4 regions of the Paenibacillus sp. P46E genome follow, and region 4 is predicted to be linked to each of the others. Evidence: riboswitches for the same ligand, from Rfam matches in the RefSeq annotation. Region 4 holds a riboswitch; each other region holds the start of a gene.
The links. A riboswitch is a leader RNA that binds a small molecule or an ion and turns the genes downstream of it on or off. The one in region 4 is predicted to bind thiamine pyrophosphate.
Positions count from the first base shown of each region.

Region 1 (4,903 bases), on a different contig from region 4:
CCCGATGGGAATATTAATGAGGAAGATCCAGCGCCAGGAATGATACTCTACCAGCCAGCCGGACAGCACGGGACCGATAGCCGGAGCGAACAGCACCGGAATACCCATGATCCCCATGACTACGCCTACCTTACTCTTGGGTGCCAGTTTGTATACATATGCCATCCCGACAGGAAGCACACAGCCTCCGCCCAGACCCTGCAGGACGCGGAACGCAATCAGCCATTCTGCACGGCTTGGTGTTGCACAGAGAATTGAACCCATAGTGAATACGATAACTGCAGTCAGAAAAACAGTCTTGGCCCCGAAGCGGTCAGACAGCCAGCCGGACAACGGGATCACCGAGGCCTGGGCCAGCATGTACCCGGTCACAATCCATTGCAATGTATTTAAATCCGTATTAAAATCCTTGACCAGCGTTGACAAAGCCACATTCATAGCCGTACTGTCGAGCACCACCATGAATACACCTGCAATGATGGCCAGCAGCGGAACCAGAATGCTTGACAGGCGAAAATCGGCCTCCGGTTTAAGCGATTGCTCCATTCTCTGTCTCCTCCTGAATTGAACTGCGCAGATGGACTTATTGACCTCAGCACAGCTTAATCGATATAATATATCTTCGAACGGACAACTGTCCGATAATACTTTTTTCAGTCTACGGACAATTGTCCGCTCTGTCAATGGAGTTCACATATTTCCTGTAAATATATACTGTATTTCTGAAAGGAGCCTGTCATGAACCCGAGAGAACAAGGCAGCAATCCATCCTCAAACCTAACACCACCACCAAATCCATCCTCCTCCCGGAATAATCAGGACCCTTATGTCCAGCGTATTCTTGAAGCCGCCCGTGCGCTTTTTACTGAGAACGGTCTGGAAGCAGTCAGTATGTACGGCATAGCCAAGCGGGCAGGAATCGGCCAGGGTTCGCTATACCGCAGATTCACGGACAAAGGTGAAATTTGCTCTGCCCTGCTCTCCACCAGCTCCGATCGTTTTCTTGCCCGATTGGAGCAGGAGCTCCAAGCCACTGAAGGAGTGGGCAGTTCCATCGGGGAGCTTCGGAGCAGTATTGAACAGGTTGTAGAATTCATAGACCAGCATGCTGAGCTGCTGCAGATGATTAAGTCTGAGTTCACGGGCAAGAAACAGCTTACCCAGTTTGAGCATCCGATTTTCCAGCGGCTACACGCAGTTATGGCCGAGCGTCTGCGGCGGGTTGCTGATGACGGCAAGCTGATTGCTATTGATCCCCATTTTGCCGCAACTTCTCTGATCGCGGTCCTCAGCCCTGATCTTTATCTCTATCAGCAGAAGCTTCACGGGTCGGGCAAAAAGGATATCCTGGAAGGGATTCTAACCCTATTCGTAACTGGACTACAGCGGTCCTGAGCACACTTTCTTTTGACAACATTCTGGAATATGCTATATTTGTTAGCAGTTGCGAATATAATATTGACCTGCTATTTCACTAGGGGAGTCTAATGACTGAGACGAAGCCTTAAGCTTCGGACCCTTGGAACCTGATCTGGATCATACCAGCGGAGGGAAGTGGAACAGAATCGATCAGCAGTGCCGCTTCAAGCCTACTGCCTGAACCTTTCAGACCCATTTGCCTCCCCTGGAGACGGATGGGTCTTTATTGTGCTTCCGCAGTCCCGGAAGCAGATGCGTGCCAATGAAAGGAGGCTTAATACATACGAGTATGATCTCAATCACTAACCTGTCCTATGCTTTCAGCGCTTCACCGCAGACTCCGGTATTCAGTGGACTCTCGATGAACGTCCGCCGGGGCGAATTCATTTCCATTGTCGGTGCCAGCGGCTGCGGAAAAAGCACCCTGTTCAAAATCATCGCCGGTCTGCTAAGGCATACAGATGGCGAACTCAAAGTTCACGGTATGATCTCTGACGATCCAGCGTCGCGTCTGGGCCAGGTCGCCTATATGCCACAACAGGATCTGCTGCTGCCCTGGAGAACCGTGATGGACAACTGCCTGCTGCCCTGGGAGCTGAAGCGAAAGAGCAGCAAAGCAGAAGCTGTAAAAAATATCCGTGAAATGCTCGACCGGTTTGGCCTTGAAGGTACAGAGCGGCTCTACCCGCAGGAGCTGTCCGGGGGGATGCGTCAGCGGGTCGCAATGCTCCGCACCCTTGCCGCCGGAAATGAGCTGATGCTGCTGGATGAGCCTTTTGGGGCACTGGATGCCATAACCAAGCGCGAACTGCACCGCTGGCTCCTGGAATTGTGGGGCAGTCTTAAGCAAACGGTTCTGTTCATCACCCACGATCTGGAGGAGGCGCTGCTGCTCAGTGACCGGATTTACCTGATGTCTGGAGGCAGCGGTGGTGTACAGGAATTCTTGGTGGATATCCCGCGGCCCAGACATTACCGGATGAACTATGAACCGAAGTTTATTACTTTGCGGGAGAATTTGGAGCGGAGGCTGCATGAGAGTATCTATTAGCAGAACCTTTCTGCGCGAATATGGCCCCTTTGCCTTACTGGTACTGTTCACCCTAGCTTCCTGGGAGTGCGCTGCGCGGCTAAAGCTTGTTCCAGCCTTCATTCTCCCGGCTCCAACGGCTATATGGACGGCACTGATGGAGCAGAACGGGCTGCTCTTCGGTGAGCATTTACCCGCCACACTTCAGGAGGTTTTGCTCGGCTTTGTTCTGTCGGCAGCCTGCGGCATGCTACTGGGTACGGGAATGCACATGTTCACTCCGCTCGAAAAGGCGTTATACCCCTTGCTGGTGATCAGTCAGACCATTCCGCTTATCGCTCTGTCACCCATTTTTATTATGTGGTTTGGTTATACCCTTTGGAGCAAGGTTGCGGTGGTTTTTCTCACTGCCTTTTTCCCGGTGGTAGTAGGGACCTTTGACGGTCTGCGTAAAAGCGGTGCTATGTACAAAGAACTGTTGCTCACACTCGGTGCGTCCCGCTGGCAAATTCTGCGAAAGACCCAGATTCCGCCTGCACTGCCCTCTTTATTCTCTGGTCTCAAGCTCTCTATGGTCTACTGCGTCATTGGCGCGACGATCGGGGAATGGCTGGGCGGAAGCCGGGGGCTCGGTTATTTCAGCCGCCGGATGGCGGGCAATCTGCAAAGTGCGGAAATGTTCGCCGCAGTATTTCTTTTATCTGCACTCGGAATCATTCTGTTTCTATTTATTGTGCTGCTCGAAAAAATTATTTTGCAGAAAAGAGGCATTCATCGATGAAACTGTTCCCTTCTGAACCTCCCTTTAGACAAAGGAAACTCCCTGTGCTTCCGTTATTGCTGCTTCTGTGTCTGGGACTTGCTGCAGCAGGCTGCGGGAACAGCAATGATAAGTCTGAAGCCAGCTCAACAACAGCAGATCAAGGCGGGCAGCCCCACAAGCTGACGATTATGCTCGACTGGTATCCGAACGCAGTCCACTCCTTTCTGTACGCGGCCCAGCAAAACGGATATTTTGCCGACGAAGGGCTTACAGTGGATATTCAAATGCCCGCCGACAGCAATGATGCCCTGAAGCTCGTAGCTGCAGGCAAGGTTGATCTGGCCCTAAGCTACCAGCCGCAGGTGCTGATGGCACGGGGTGAGCAGATTCCGGTGAAGTCCGTTGCTGCGATCGTCAGACATCCGCTAAATCATCTGATGGTTCCGGCTGACAGCGGGCTCAAGAGCCCAAAGGACCTGGCAGGTAAAAATGCCGGATACTCCTCGATCCCGCTCTATGAAGCTATGCTGAAAACCATGGTCAAAAGCGATGGCGGAGATCCTGGAGCAGTAAACCTGACCGATGTGGGTTTTGACCTGATTCCAGCCATTACAACCGGGCGTGTCGATGGCATTATTGGCGGATTTATTAATCATGAGCAGTTGATTCTGGAAAAGGAAGGCCACCCGGTTATTTCGCTGAACCCAACCGATTACGGTGTCCCCGATTATTATGAGCTAGTCTTGGTCGCCAGCGACCAAGGCCTGCAGAATTCTGAAGGCTATATCCAGAAGTTTATCCAGGCAGCACGTAAAGGACAGCAATTCGTTGCGGATCACCCGCAAGAGGCGCTTAACCTCCTTCTGGCTCATGAGGATGCAACGGCTCCACTCGACAAAGACATCGAGTCCAAAAGCCTGGAGCTGCTGCTGCCCCTGATGGACGCCGGTAGTGAGCCGTTTGGCTATCAGGACCCTGTATCATGGGAAAAGGTACAAACCTGGCTTAGTGATAACGGGCTGCTGAATGGCGAGGTAAAGACCGGTGAGGCTTTTATTAACTTGTAAATGAGAATTCAGATGTGCTCATATAACTAAATCTACGCTTCCTGAGCGAGTTTTGGACGAAGTAATTTCATAGAAGCAAGGCTGACAAAAATTTTAGGAGGAATACTCATGTCTTACTTATCCAAAGTGCGGGATAGTAATCCGCTGGTGCATAACATTACAAATATTGTGGTCGCGAACTTCAGCGCGAACGGGCTGCTGGCACTGGGGGCTTCGCCTTTTATGGCGGATGCGCATGAAGAAGTTGCGGATATTGCCGCTATGTCTGGTGCTGTAGTGCTAAATATCGGTACACTCAATGACTACGCCATTGATTCGATGCTAATTGCCGGACAGGCGGCGAACCGTCATCATGTGCCGGTCGTACTTGACCCCGTAGGTGCCGGAGCCACTGCTTACCGCACCGAAGTAACCCATAGGCTGGTCAACCAAATGCAGATCACCGCACTGCGCGGCAATGTCGCTGAAGTTGCCCATGTGGTAGGCGAGAGCTGGAACATCAAAGGTGTGGATGCCGGCACCGGAGACGGTGATGTGGTGGCATTAGCTGTAAAAGCTGCACAGAAGCTGAACTGTGTGGTGATCATCACCGGCAAAGAGGATGTTATCACAGATGGCAGGACC
Region 1 is NZ_LVYZ01000064.1:31,381-36,283, reverse strand. Features, by position in the region: gene A3849_RS24110 (DHA2 family efflux MFS transporter permease subunit) at 1-546, opposite strand, end outside; gene A3849_RS24105 (TetR/AcrR family transcriptional regulator) at 739-1,395, shown strand; TPP riboswitch at 1,467-1,570, shown strand; gene A3849_RS24100 (ABC transporter ATP-binding protein) at 1,682-2,470, shown strand; gene A3849_RS24095 (ABC transporter permease) at 2,454-3,230, shown strand; gene A3849_RS24090 (ABC transporter substrate-binding protein) at 3,227-4,279, shown strand; gene thiM (hydroxyethylthiazole kinase) at 4,370-4,903, shown strand, end outside.
Region 1: another riboswitch for thiamine pyrophosphate. It lies ahead of A3849_RS24100 (ABC transporter ATP-binding protein); the one in region 4 lies ahead of A3849_RS11315 (thiamine phosphate synthase).

Region 2 (4,903 bases), on a different contig from region 4:
TTCTAGCGTAACCCTGGTCCACCGCCGTCCGGAGCTGCGCGCTTCGAAGATTATGCAGGACCGCGCGCGGGAGAACAGCAAAGTGGCCTGGGCACTGAACCGCACGCCGCTTGAAGTGACCCTTGGGGATAACGGGGTGAAGGGACTTACCGTCCGTAACAATGATACGGGTCTTGAGGAGCTCGTGGAAGCAGATGGCGTATTTGTCGCTATCGGCCACACACCGAATACCGCGTTCCTGGGCGGTCAGATTACTACGGATGCCAACGGCTATATCGTTGTGAACCCAGGAACAACCGAAACCAACATTCCCGGCGTGTTCGCTTGTGGGGATGTTCAGGATACCCGTTACCGGCAGGCGATTTCAGCTGCAGGAACCGGCTGCATGGCTGCTATGGATGCCGAGAAATATTTGGAAGGCGCTATGGTACATGACTGGAGCGAAACGCTGGATAAGTAACGACAATGCGGGTTAAGCAAATTTTTTGATTGACAATAAATACCTGCTAAAGTAGATTATATTTAATTAGATAAGATACCCACTAGGGGAGCCTGAATAGGCTGAGACGGGAAAATTGAATTCCCGGACCCTTGAACCTGATCTGGATCATACCAGCGTAGGAAAGTGGAGTCGGACCTTTTTTGAGCACAGCCTTATTTGGCTGTTCATGAATAAAGCCGCTCCAGGTGGAGCGGCTTTTTGCTGCGTGCTGATCTTATCTGAATGGCTCACAGAGCGATAAGGAGGAGATAAGAATGTCAGATTCATTCAAAAAGGAACAAGTCGATCTTTCGGGATTTCCCGCAAGCCGTAAGGTGTATGTAGAGGGCTCGCGTCCGGATATTCAGGTTCCGATGCGTGAAATCCGCCTTAGCCGGACCGAAGGTGTTGCGGGGGAAGAGGACAATGCGCCGCTTCGTGTCTATGATACCAGTGGTATTTACACCGATGCCGCTGAAGATACCGATGTTCGGAAAGGGTTGCCTCCGCACCGCTTAAGCTGGATTGCGGAACGCGGGGATTCAGAGGAGTACGCCGGGAGAACCGTTCAACCCGGAGCCTGCGGATTAGCTGCAGACCGGGCGTCGGCAGAAGGGTTCGCCGGCTTGCGGCGGAATCCCTTACGAGCACGTGAGGGGCGCAATGTTACCCAGCTGCATTATGCGCGGTTAGGGATGATTACACCGGAAATGGAGTATATCGCGATTCGCGAGAATACCCGGCCTGAATTCGTAAGGGATGAGGTCGCTGCCGGACGGGCCATTATCCCGGCTAATATCAACCATCCTGAGAGTGAGCCGATGATCATCGGCCGCAACTTCCTGGTTAAGATCAACGCGAACATTGGGAATTCCGCTGTCTCTTCTTCCATTGAAGAGGAAGTGGAGAAGATGAGATGGGCGACCCGATGGGGTGCCGATACGATTATGGATCTTTCCACTGGTGCAAAAATTCATGCCACCCGCGAATGGATTATCCGCAACTCACCAGTACCGATCGGCACAGTGCCGATCTACCAGGCGCTGGAGAAGGTAAAAGGAATAGCCGAGGATCTGACCTGGGAGCTGTACCGCGATACGCTGATTGAACAGGCGGAGCAAGGTGTAGATTACTTTACCATTCATGCCGGGGTGCTGAAGCGGTATATCCCGCTTACTGCCCGAAGAATGACTGGGATTGTATCCCGAGGCGGCTCCATCATGGCGGCCTGGTGCCTTGCACATCAGCAAGAGAACTTTTTATATACACATTTTGAAGAAATCTGTGAGATTATGAAGACTTATGATGTGGCCTTTTCCTTGGGAGACGGACTGCGCCCGGGCTCCATCGCCGATGCCAATGATGAGGCTCAGTTCGCTGAGCTGGAGACGCTTGGGGAGTTGACAGCCATTGCCTGGAAACACGATATTCAGGTGATGGTCGAAGGCCCGGGGCATGTGCCAATGCACAAGATCAAGGAAAATATGGATAAGCAGCTGGAGCTCTGCCAGGAAGCCCCTTTCTACACACTGGGTCCGCTAACCACGGACATTGCCCCCGGTTATGACCATATTACTTCGGCGATTGGCGCGGCGATGATTGGCTGGTTCGGGACAGCGATGCTGTGCTATGTTACGCCCAAGGAGCATCTGGGTCTGCCTAACAAGAATGACGTGCGTGAAGGAGTTATCACCTACAAAATCGCTGCTCATGCTGCAGATCTGGCCAAAGGCCACCCGGGTGCCCAGGATCGGGACAATGCATTGTCCAAGGCTCGGTTCGAGTTCCGCTGGCGTGACCAGTTCCATCTGTCGCTCGATCCTGAGCGGGCGCTGGAGTACCATGATGAGACTCTTCCTGCCGAGGGTGCCAAAACAGCGCATTTCTGCTCCATGTGCGGTCCCAAATTCTGCAGCATGCGCATTTCGCATGATATCCGCAATTCGTCCAGACTGAGCAAAATGCTATAGCCGGAACGGGCTTTATAAGAGGCTGATTTCCTTGCTGTAACAGGCAGAGGAAGCAGCTTTTTTCAATATCCAGGAGTTGGCATACAGGCATGCCGGTAACACAAACAGGGCCAATTCATTTCTGCTGTGCAATGATTAGTTGCAGGTATATAAGTTTCTGATTTAGTGACTGCAATCACTCTTCGGCCCTGTACCCTATGCTAAGCTGTTGTTGAGAAAGGTTATCAATTGGCGTGAAGCTAAGCTGCAGGAGGAGAGTGCAATGAGCAAACACCTTAACATGGATGAGTCCATATTCGAGCTGGTCAGTCGTTATCCGGAGGCCGTAGACATTATGGTTGAGCTGGGTTTCCGCGATATTACGAAGCCTGGTATGCTGCAGACGGCGGGCCGGTTCATGACCTTGTCGAAAGGAATCACAATGAAGAAAATGGATCGCGAAACCGTCCGGCTGGCTTTTCAGAGCCATGGCTTCGAGATTATTGAATAGATCGCTGAGATTAACAAGTGGAATAGAGAAGGAGAGAGAACGATGAGTGAACTGATTAACAACCGTGAAATGGATATTCCTGAGCAGACACGCCGCCAAGCCATGCTTAAGGAGATTATTAAGGAATTGCATGCCGGAAAAAGTGTAGAGGAAGTCAAAGCGCGTTTTGCCGAAGCGGTAGGGGATGTTACGGTAGCCGAAATTTCTGCGATGGAGCATTCCCTGATGACGGAGGAAGGGATTCCTGTAACGGAGGTACAGCGCCTATGCTCTGTGCATACGGCCATTTTTAAAGGCTCAATCCAGGAAATTCACCGTTCTAACAAGCCAGAGGAGCAGCCGGGACATCCTGTCCACACCTTTAAGCTGGAGAACCGTGAGATTGAACGGCTTGTGAACTTCCGCTTGCAGCTGCATGCTGATAAATTCCAGCGGAATGACAGCGAAGAGATGATTTTTAAGCTGTTGGAAGATCTGAGCCTGCTGCTGGATCTCGACAAGCACTACAGCCGCAAAGAAAATCTGCTGTTCCCTTACCTTGAGAAATACGGCATTTATGGACCAACCAAGGTAATGTGGGGAGTGGACGATGGTATTCGCGGCATGATTAAACAGGCAAAAGCGGCGCTCAGTGCATACAACGGGGAAGCTGCGGAGCTTGGAGCTCTTCTGACGAACATTATCCAGGAAGTAAATGAAATGATCTTTAAGGAAGAAAATATTCTGCTGCCGATGGCGCTCGATAAGCTGACCGAAGATGAATGGGTCAAAATCGCCCGCGAAAGCGACGAAATTGGCTTCTGTCTGACTGCGCCGGAGCAGGAATGGATTCCTGAGCGTGCCGCAGAACCGGAGGGAGCAGCCGTGCAAGCGGAAGAAGGAGAGGGAGAAGGAGGGTTATCGCCGCAAGGCTTTATCCGCTTCGAGACAGGCCTGCTGTCGCTGCATCAGCTGGAAACAGTGCTGAATCATTTACCTGTCGACCTGACATTTATTGATGAAAATGATGTGGTCCGATACTTCTCGCATGGCAAGGAGCGGATCTTTGCCCGCACTAAGGCCGTCATTGGACGCACGGTGCAGAACTGCCACCCGCCGCAAAGCGTGCATGTCGTTGAGAAGCTGCTGGAGGATTTCAAGGCGGGCCGCAAAGACGCTGAGGATTTCTGGATTGCCATAAAGGATAAATTTATCTACATCCGTTATTTCGCAGTACGTGACGAAGCGGGCCGCTACATGGGTACCCTTGAATTCACCCAGAACATCGCCCCGATCCGCGCACTGGAGGGACAGAAACGGATTTTGTCGGAGTAGCCGTCTAGAGACAAACGCCTTACCGGCCGTCACCATAAGTGAAGTTGATCATCCGCCCCTTGCCGCACAGGTAAGAGGCTTTTTGTATAAAGACAAGAATTTACAGGATACTCATAAACCCGTATCTTTGGGCTAAAAAAAATACCAGCCCCTCATGTGGCCGGGTGTGCCGCCTTTCCTTGACCGCAGGGGTACCTTCTATTATAGTGGGTACGTAGGATTAACTATTTTAGCATAGAAAAAGGTGGCTTGTTACATGTCTGAAAGTATCTACGTTGGCGTGGATTTAGGTGGAACCACGATTAAGGTTGGAATCTGCAATGCCGAGGGGAACCTGCTGCACACTTTTGAGGGGCCTACGGGAACTGCGGATGGCGTCGATGCCGTCATCGATAATATCGAAAAGTATGTGCGTCAGATTGTGGAGGACTCCCCGTACTCTTGGGATCAGCTTGCCGGTGTAGGAGCGGGCCTGGCCGGGTTTACGAATATTCGTGAAGGAATCATCATCCTTGCGCCTAACATAGGTTTTAGAGATGTGCCGATCCGCTCCATTCTTGAGGGTCGCTTGAACAAGCCAGTCAAAATAGACAATGATGCTAACGTCGCTGCACTGGGTGAGGCCTGGAGCGGAGCAGGACGTGGTGT
Region 2 is NZ_LVYZ01000027.1:24,135-29,037, forward strand. Features, by position in the region: gene trxB (thioredoxin-disulfide reductase) at 1-460, shown strand, start outside; TPP riboswitch at 535-641, shown strand; gene thiC (phosphomethylpyrimidine synthase ThiC) at 757-2,451, shown strand; gene A3849_RS06035 (DUF1858 domain-containing protein) at 2,714-2,941, shown strand; gene A3849_RS06040 (DUF438 domain-containing protein) at 2,984-4,255, shown strand; gene A3849_RS06045 (ROK family glucokinase) at 4,512-4,903, shown strand, end outside.
Region 2: another riboswitch for thiamine pyrophosphate. It lies ahead of thiC (phosphomethylpyrimidine synthase ThiC); the one in region 4 lies ahead of A3849_RS11315 (thiamine phosphate synthase).

Region 3 (4,903 bases), on a different contig from region 4:
CACCTGGTGCTTGACGCCGGATTGCTGGATGACCTCAATGGCCTTATCCACATAAGGAATAGAATCCTCGTTATTCGGAGTTTTAGGAATGACTTGAATGCTGAGCAGAGTGTTTGCCATATCAATCAGATCCTTTCAGGTTGGGTATGCGTACAATTTGCAGGTGTAACATTACTTGCTCTCAGGAAGAAATTCATTCGTGAACGCTGAAGCGGTATCCAGTGGTTTGTCCAGCAGCTTCAGACTGTACATCCAGTCGGCGTAATTCTTCCAGACCTCGGCTTTCTGCTCTCCCCATCTGGAGGCATCGTCCGTATATTTCGGGCTAAGCCATTTCTGACTGGCCAGGACGAGCTTGGGATCCAGATCCGGCACAGCCTTCGAGAGGATGGCGGCAGCTTCTTCCGGCTTGTCGATCGCATATTGATAGCCTTTGGAGGTAGCTGCAAGGAACGCCTTTACCAGCTCCGGATGCTCAGCGATTTCCTTCTCGCTCGTGGTCAGGACCGGGGTGTAGTAATCCAACTGAGGGGCGTAATCCTTCAAATACAGCATGTCCAGCGGCTCACCGCGCAGCTCGGCTTCAATACCGGTCCAGGCGTAGAATATCCAGGCAAAATCGATGTCGCGTTTCACGGCGGTGAAGAAATCAGCTTCGCCGATATTGACCAGCTTTACCTTTTTAACATCGCCGCCTTGAGGGTCCATGATCGCCTTCATGGCAGCTTCTTCAGCCGGGGAGCCCCACCCGCCGTAGGTTTTGCCTTCGAAATCTTTCGGTGTCTTGATATTGCGGTCCTTCGGGGCGGCAAACCCCGAGGTATTATGCTGGATGATGGCGGCGATGGAGACGAGCGGCACATCCTGCAGACGGGCCAGAGTGAGCGCCTCCTGGGCACTGATGCCAAAAGCGGCTTCGCCTGAGGTGACCATCGTGTCGGCTCCTGCCGCACCCGGCTGTACAATTTCTACATCCAGGCCTTCCTCCTTGTAATAACCAAGCTCTTTGGCTGCATAGAGGCCGGTATGGTTCGTATTCGGCGTCCAGTCCAGCGCGACCTTAATCTTGGTCAGTTCCTTAGGCGCGTCCGTTCCTGCCGCGGTTGCTTCCGGCGCGGCGGTGCTGTCCCCGGCTGGAGCGGCGCTATTCCCACCGGAATTGGCTGTATTGCTGCCGCACCCGGCCATGACGATGACCAGTATGCAGCTGATGCAGAGCATTAGTGCTTTTTTGACTCCCATTTCTATTCTTCTCTCCTTCCAGCTAACCCAGTCTTCCGAACTCTGATGATGTCCATACCAAAAAAAGCGCCCCGAAGATCGGGACGCCAGCAATTGCGTTAGGTGGCCGCTTAGCCAAAACGGCTGAATGCGGGTGGTGATTCCTACGCTGGCATTATCCAGATCAGGTATAAGGGTCAGTATCTATGTGGGATACACTCTCAGCCGGCCAATTCCAGCCCCCCTGGTACTATGAAGTTATGGGTGTTGCTATGTTCTTACGCTGTATTATAGCGGTCCCCTTCGGGGTTGTCCAGTAGTGGCCCCGGATTCCAGCAATCCGCCCAGGCACTGCCAGGCACGCCGGGTAGACTTACCATATGTTATATAATAAGATTAATACTTTACAATTATGTTTCGGAAAAGGAGTGACCCTATGCTCACTGATCAGCAAAATGCCGGAGAACGGCTGAAGGTGCTAGCGGAACAGTTGGCTGAAGAAGTCACTTTACGTCAGTATGAACGCCAGCCCGAGTTACGGCACAGATTCGGCCCTTCCGGAATGGCAAGAACCAAACAGGATTCACTATATCATTTACGGTATTTGGCGCAAAGTGTGGCGCTGGACAGTCCACTTTTATTTATTAATTATATTGTCTGGCTGAAGGTGCTGCTGGCACAGTACAAAATCACGGGTAAGGATCTGCAGATCAATCTGGGGCTGATGAAGGAAGCTATAGGCTCACAGGTTGGGACACCGGAGAAAGAGCTGATTCTGAGCTATCTGGATATGGGAATTCACCATACGCTCGAAGAGCAGAGTGTGCAGCCTTTTCTTCAACCGGACAAACCCTATTACCGCGAGGCAGAGAAGTACCTGAAGCTGCTTCTGAACAGTGAACGCCGCAAGGCTTCGGAATTTGTGCTGGGGCTGCATGATGAAGGTGTGCCTATTCATGATCTGTATCTGCACATTTTCCAGAACAGTCAGTACGAGATTGGCCGTTTATGGCAATTGGGTTCCATTACTGTAGCTCAGGAGCATTACTGTACAGCTTGTACCCAGAGTATTATTTCGCAGCTGTATCCGCGGTGGATTCAGGCTCAGGAAGGAAAAAAAACGATGGTGGCGGTCGGAGTCGGCCAGGAACTGCATGAGATCGGACTGCGGATGCTAGCAGATTTCTTCGAAATGGAGGGCTGGAACACCTATTATTTGGGCTCTAATATGCCTACAGAGGGTTTAATCCGGTATCTGAAGGAGCAGCCTGCTGACCTGCTGGCCATCTCCATCACCATGACTTTTCACGTATCGGAGGTTCAGCATCTGATCGCGTCGATCCGTACGCATACCGAACTGAACCACATTAAGATTATGGTCGGCGGAATGCCGTTTAATATAGACAGGGAGCTGTGGCGCAAAGTGGGTGCCGACGGCTATGCCCCCGATGCTAAGGGAGCGCTGGAGGTAGCGGGGCGTCTTATACCCGAAGGGATACTCCGGGAGAATTGACATAGAAGGCGGGAGAGGGAAATGACCGACCATGAGCAAGAGATCCGGAAACTGAGGGAGACCATTGAGACGCTCTCTAATCAGGTGATTCAGGGACAGCAAAGAGAAGAACAGGCCTTGGCAGAATTCTCCGCGATGAACAATGAATTAATTACGATGCACCGGCTGCTCGCCAAGAACAGTGCCAGGCTTAAGGCGATGAAGGAAGAGGCGGAACGGGCCAACCGGGCGAAAAGCCTGTTCCTGGTTACAGTAAGCCACGAAATACGTACGCCGATGAACGGCATTTTGGGAATGACCGAGCTGCTGGAGGCTGGGGGGGCGACGGATGAGCAGCGGGTTCAGCTGGGGGTCATCCGGGAATCGGCCCAATATCTGCTGCAAATGATCAATAATCTGCTGGATATCTCCAAGATTGAAGCGAGTAGAATGGAACTGCAAAATTCTCCGCTGAGTATACGCAATCTGCTTGAACATGCGGCGAGTCTGCTCTCTCCGGCCGCCGCGAAGCGCGGGAATATTCTGAAATGGCAGGTTGCAGGCCGTGTGAGGAGTACGCTGAGCGGGGACTCGTCCAAAATTCTTCAGATACTCATTAATTTGTTGGGGAATGGCATTAAGTTCACACGAAACGGGGTAGTCGAGGTGACCGTGGGATTGGCTGGCGAGGATGACACGCATCAGCGGCTGTACTTCGAAGTCAGGGACGAGGGCATCGGCATCCCGCTGAAGGATCAAGCGAAGCTGTTCCGGCCGTATTCTCAAGTCAGCCGCGGGCCGGAGATGGCTACGGAGGGAACGGGCTTGGGCTTATCCATTTGCAAGTCGATGGTGGAGCTGATGGGCGGGTCAATCGGGGTGGACAGTGCGCCTGGCCAGGGCTCAACCTTCCGGTTTGAGATTGCCCTGGAGAAGACTGCTGAACCGCAGGAAACCCTGAATTCACCTCAGGCTTTTGTACCGGAGGCCCGCTTCAGCACAATGCCGGTGCTGGTTGCTGAAGATAATGGACTGAACAGTACGCTGTTGCTGCTGCAGCTGAAGAAATTGGGCATTACAGATGTGGAACTCGCTGACAACGGAAATGAAGCTGTAGAAGCGTGGCAGCGGAGAGAGTTCGGGCTTATCCTGATAGATAGCCGGCTGCCGGGTATGAATGGGAGCGAGGTGGTCCGGACCATCCGCCAGCTGGAATCCGCCGGGGCCAGATCCAGAATTCCCATTATTGGTGTAACCGGCGATGGATCGGAAGAGAGCCGGGAAGCATTTTTCCATGCAGGGCTGGACGACTGGGCGGTGAAGCCGCTGAATCTGGATAAGCTGAAGCAGCTTCTGGACCGGTGGTTCGGTCCTGAACCGTATATTCCGGTGCTGAATGCGGATACGGTATCCGGCATCCGGGAAATGGACGGGGAGGAAGAGCCTGAGCTTCTTCGTGTGCTTGTGGACATGTTCAAGAACGATACACCGCTGCGGTTGACCGCCCTGCAGGCGGCGGCTACAGCAGGGGATCTTTCCGAGATTGCTGCGGTGGCCCACAGTCTGAAATCCGGCAGCCTGGGGCTGGGAGCACAGTACTTCGCCCATGTATGCGCGGGCATTGAACGGCACGCCAGAAGCGGAGAATATGAACGGGCGGCGCTGCTGTTACCCACGCTTGCGCTTGCGTATGCGGAAGCCTGCCGGGAATTGGAGAACCTGCTGTAGCTCAGCGGGTTCTCTTTTTTATAGGTTTGTCAGTCATATCCCTGAACTCTTTTTCTTTTTCTGCGGCGGCTGCGGATTCCGTTCCACAACTGCTTCAGGCTCAGGCCGATACTGACAGCAATCCCCGTAAATGCAACGAACAGCGCCAGATATTCAAATGGGGAGTACTCCAGCATTTTGCTCCAGTCAATCTTGCCTTTAAGGTCCTCGATCACCTGATTCATGCCATAAATACCGCTCACCACGGTGAACACCGTCAGGATCATCAGCAGCGTGTCCCGCCGTTTAGCCTGGAATTTCTCCTGGTATTGAAACAGGTCATTCAAGGTCATTTTGACCTCATCGAACAGGGCGTCATTCCCGTAGACCTTGCGCAGCTGGAAAAAAATCTCCCGGCCCTGGGACTGCGAAATGAGCTCCAGAAAATAAAATTTGGCCGAGAACTTGTTGATCATAAAGATC
Region 3 is NZ_LVYZ01000002.1:281,957-286,859, reverse strand. Features, by position in the region: gene A3849_RS02535 (thiamine-binding protein) at 1-120, opposite strand, end outside; gene A3849_RS02530 (ABC transporter substrate-binding protein) at 172-1,242, opposite strand; TPP riboswitch at 1,366-1,477, opposite strand; gene A3849_RS02525 (cobalamin-dependent protein) at 1,658-2,734, shown strand; gene A3849_RS02520 (ATP-binding protein) at 2,756-4,441, shown strand; gene A3849_RS02515 (hypothetical protein) at 4,471-4,903, opposite strand, start outside.
Region 3: another riboswitch for thiamine pyrophosphate. It lies ahead of A3849_RS02530 (ABC transporter substrate-binding protein); the one in region 4 lies ahead of A3849_RS11315 (thiamine phosphate synthase).

Region 4 (4,903 bases):
CACCATTTGTAATCTGCATGCTCATCAGAGAGCACTACTGTATTCTCACCGGTCATGCACCAGTAGGTGATGAGGACGAGCTGCCTGCCCGGATTGGTCAGAAAGGACACGGCATACAATAGCTTTTCCACCGTGACCTTCAGTCCGGTTTCCTCCTTAATCTCCCGCTCCAGTGCAGCCTCCAGGCCTTCTCCAAATTCTATTTTTCCGCCGGGGCATTCCCAGCTGCCTGCTCCTATCGCATCTGCAGCAGCCCGCTGTACGAGCAGGATTCTGCCTTGATGCAGGATGACTCCTTTGACGGCAACGATGATACTCCGTGCATTTCTCGTCATATCACTTATTCGCCTCCTTATCCTTTTGGTAATCGCTCCGAAACCCATATCAATCATTACTTCACTAAATTATATCGGCCCTTTACGTCAAAAACGACTATATTTTTGTTTGGACAGCCGGGAAGTGTGGTAAGTAACATAACGTAAAACGATTGTATAATTGATGATGCAGAAGCCATCCTAATACGATGTGGTTACTTCAACAAAAGGTACACAGCGAAAGGAGAATGGATCATGCCAGAAAATAAACAGACTACCAAAACCTTGCCTCCCCAGGTGCAGGACCGTCAGCCCGGTATCGAGAGCGAGATGAATCCGCGCCCTGAATTTGAAACGTCCAGCTACAAGGCAGCAGGCAAACTGCTGGGTAAGGCGGCGCTCATTACGGGAGGCGACAGCGGCATTGGACGGGCGGTTGCCGTTCATTTTGCCAAAGAGGGTGCGGATGTGGTCATTTCATATCTGAATGAGCATTCTGATGCCGAAGAGACCAAACGTCAAGTAGAGCAGGAAGGACGGAAGTGTATTCTGATTGCCGGTGACATCGGCGTAGAAGCGTTCTGCCAGGATCTGATCAACCGGGCGGTGGAGGGATTGGGCAAGTTGGACATCCTGATTAACAATGCAGCCGAGCAGCATCCGCAGGACAAGATTGAGGATATTACCTCCGAGCAGCTGGAGCGGACGTTCCGTACGAATATTTTCTCCATGTTCTATTTGACTAAGGCAGCAATGCCGCATCTGAAAAAAGGCTCCACGATCATCAACACGACATCGATCACCGCCTACCGCGGCAGTCCGCAACTTCTGGACTATTCGTCCACCAAAGGCGCGATTCTCAGCTTCACCCGCTCGCTATCGATGAATCTGGCGGAAAAGGGCATCCGTGTGAATGCTGTCGCTCCGGGTCCGATCTGGACACCGCTGATTCCATCCACATTTGATGCCAAAAAGGTCAGTGAGTTCGGCGGCACACAGCCTATGCAGCGTCCGGGACAACCGGAAGAGCTGGCACCAGCCTATGTCTATCTGGCCTCGGATGATTCATCCTATGTTAGCGGTCAGGTCATGCATGTTAACGGCGGGGAAATTGTCAACGGCTAGAAGTTGCTGTGCGGCCAGTCGGTTTCGGAAATATAACGGTTCAATAGCAGGTCCATGTGGTCTGCTTTTTTCATGTCCCTTGCAAGCTGTGAAGCTTTCGGTAAAAGGGATAGCTTTTCCGCGGAAGAATATGTTAATATGAACCACGTCAGCAACTGAATACTGCAATTGTCCCTAGGGGTGCCGCAAGGCTGAGACGAACATGACGTTCGGACCCTTTGAACCTGATCTGGTTAAAACCAGCGTAGGAAAGCGGAGAATGAATGAACTGCAGCGGGGTTGTATTTCTTACACCCGTATTCCTGTACAAATTTATGACTGCCTCCTATCGCGGGGGCGGTTTTTTTTGTGTTGCCCGTTTGTCGTAAAAAAGTGGAGCAGGAGGTGAAGAAGTGGCGGAAATTCATTTGATCTCTGATGGGAAGCTGGAGCCGGGGCGGTTCATCAGCCTGGCGGCTGCTGTGCATCCGCTCGTGGACTATATTCATCTGCGGGAAAAGCACCGCTCTGCCCTGGAGCTGCTGGGGATGGCAGAGCAACTGCTGCGTGCTGGAATCCCCGCATCCAGACTGGTCATCAATGACCGTCTGGATGTTGCACTGGCCGCCGGTGCAGGTGCTGTCCAGCTAGCCTGGCACAGCCTGCCGACTGCTGCAGCCCGTGCAGCGGCCTCCGGCCTCCGGCTGGGCAGGTCGGTGCACTCCGCCGCAGAAGCAGCAGAAGCAGGCAGACAGGGAGCGGACTTCTGCCTGTTCGGGCATATTTTCCCTACTGGCTGCAAGCCCGGTCAACAGGGGCGCGGTTTGGCGCTCCTGGAGGAAGCGGTCCGTAGCACCCGTATTCCACTGATCGCTATCGGCGGGATGGAGCCGGGGAATGCAGGTCAAGTGATCCGTCGCGGAGCTGCAGGAATTGCGGTCATGTCCGGCATTTGCGGAGCAGATGATCCTGTAGCTGCTGCCCGTGCTTACCGGTTGGCGGTCCAGGAGGCTTAGGACCTGTGGTGTATGTGAATTCAGCAAATCCGTGAAAGTGATCACACGAAGGAGGTGAGAGCGCATGAATCTGATCATTAATGGCAAGCCCGGAGTGGTTGCGGAAGACTGCCGGACTGTTGCCGATCTGTTAAGCCGGCCCGAATGGAGCTTTCGGCTTGTGATCGTGGAACGAAATGGTGAGATTGTCGGCAAGGAGCATTACGGGTCGGAGGTATTATGTGAAGGCGACAGGCTGGAACTGGTGCATTTTGTGGGCGGGGGCTGAGGCCATGAGGCTATCATAAAATATTTGAATTTTTTTCACGCTATCGAATTTCATCCCAGGAGGCGAGTTCATGTTAGATCCATTGGTGATTGGCGGCATTCCGTTATCGAGCCGGCTGTTCATCGGCACCGGCAAATACAGCCGCAATACAATGATTCCCGAGGTGGTTTCAGCTTCAGGCTCACAGGTAATCACGGTTGCCTTGCGCCGTGTAGATCCAGAGAGCGAGGACAATATTATCAGCCATATTCCTTCCCATATGACTCTGCTTCCGAATACTTCGGGTGCGCGCACTGCTGAGGAAGCTGTGCGGATCGCCAGACTGGCCAGGGCCGCAGGCCTTGGCAATTGGGTCAAAATTGAGGTCATCAAGGATCAGAAATATCTGCTTCCAGACAACCTGGAGACTATCCGGGCTACGGAGATACTGGCCGCCGAAGGCTTCGTAGTGCTGCCCTATATGAGCCCGGACCTTTCAGCCGCGCTGCGGATGCAGGCAGCGGGAGCCGCCGCCATCATGCCGCTCGGCTCTCCCATCGGCTCGAACCGCGGACTGCGTACCACAGAACTGCTGCGCATTCTCATCTCTGAGGTGGATCTACCGGTGATCGTCGACGCCGGCATCGGCCGTCCGTCCGAAGCGGCAGAAGCGATGGAGCTTGGCGCATCCGCTGTGCTGCTCAATACGGCAATCGCTACCGCCCGTGATCCCTTGCTAATGGCAGAAGCCTTCCGCGAGGCGGTAGTTGCAGGCCGCAAGGCATATTTGGCTGGACTTGGTCCAGTGGAAGAGACGGCTGTTGCGTCTTCGCCATTGACCGGATTTCTGAAGTGACTCACAGGCTAACGGAAATGGGGGAGTAACATGAGCTTTTTTGAACCACTGACTCGTCTGGAGCAACTGCCTTACGGGAGCTTGTGGCGGGAGTACCGGGTGGAGGATGTGAAGCGGGCAATTCTCAAGGATCGTCTGGATGAAAAAGACCTGCAGGCTCTGCTGTCTCCGGCTGCGGAATCTTGTCTGGAGGAGATGGCTCAGCGTGCACAGCGGTTGACCCGCACACATTTTGGGCATGTGATGCAGCTGTTCACACCGATGTATCTGGCTGATTTCTGTGTGAATCACTGTACGTATTGCAGCTTCAGCTCGATTTATGATTTTCCGAGAAAAAAATTGACCCCGGAGGAGGTCAGACAAGAGGCCATAGCGATCTCCTCCACAGGCCTGCGCCATCTTCTGATTCTGACCGGGGAGTCGCGTTCGGAAAGTCCGGCCGCTTATATAAAGGAATGCGTAGAAATTCTGCATGAGTACTTCTCTTCTGTCAGTATAGAGGTGAATCCGCTTTCTACCGAGGAATATCGGGAGCTTAGGGAAGCGGGAGTAGACGGGTTGACTCTGTATCAGGAGGTCTACCATCAGGAAACCTACCGCAAGCTGCATGTGAAAGGTCCCAAAAGAGTCTACCGCAATCGCCTGGATGCCCCCGAACGGGGCTGTCAGGCCGGTTTCCGCTCGGTCAACATCGGTGCGCTTCTGGGCATGTATGATTGGCGCCAGGAAGCCTTCAAGACCGCGATGCATGCCCGCTATCTGCAGGACAAATATCCGGAATGTGAAATCGGTTTATCCGCCCCGCGCTTTCGTCCGTATCTGGGCGAGTTCAACCCGGAGAGCGATGTCACCGACCGTGCGCTGGTGCAGATTATTTTGGCTTATCGCCTGTTTCTGCCACACTCCGGCATTACCCTGTCCACCCGGGAGCCCGCCTCCCTGCGGGATCATCTGATCCTTCTTGGGATCACCAAAATGTCGGCAGGTGTCTCCACCGAAGTAGGGGGACACACCCAGGATGGCGGGACTCCGCAATTCGAAATCTCGGATGAACGGAATGTGCAGGAGATCACGGTGATGCTTCAGGCGGCCGGCCTGCAGCCCGTCTTCAAGGATTGGGACCTGCTGAAGCTGCAGGCATGATAAGGGGTGCCGTGGTTACCGTGCTGAGGTGCTGAGGAGCTAATTGTCAGAAAAACATGCAGTGAATCTGTGAATCTGTTGCTATTCCTGCTTGAAGCAGCCTGGTCTGTATTCACTGATTAGAATTTGATTGAGGCTCCTACGGGTCCGATCATAGGAGCCCACTGTTTATAACAGGTTGTCCGCGCCATCCATCGGCTGTCCGTCATCCACAGATCCTCCG
Region 4 is NZ_LVYZ01000034.1:94,616-99,518, reverse strand. Features, by position in the region: gene A3849_RS11325 (NUDIX hydrolase) at 1-335, opposite strand, end outside; gene A3849_RS11320 (SDR family oxidoreductase) at 570-1,439, shown strand; TPP riboswitch at 1,606-1,707, shown strand; gene A3849_RS11315 (thiamine phosphate synthase) at 1,832-2,434, shown strand; gene thiS (sulfur carrier protein ThiS) at 2,499-2,702, shown strand; gene A3849_RS11305 (thiazole synthase) at 2,773-3,537, shown strand; gene thiH (2-iminoacetate synthase ThiH) at 3,568-4,680, shown strand; gene yfbR (5'-deoxynucleotidase) at 4,849-4,903, opposite strand, start outside.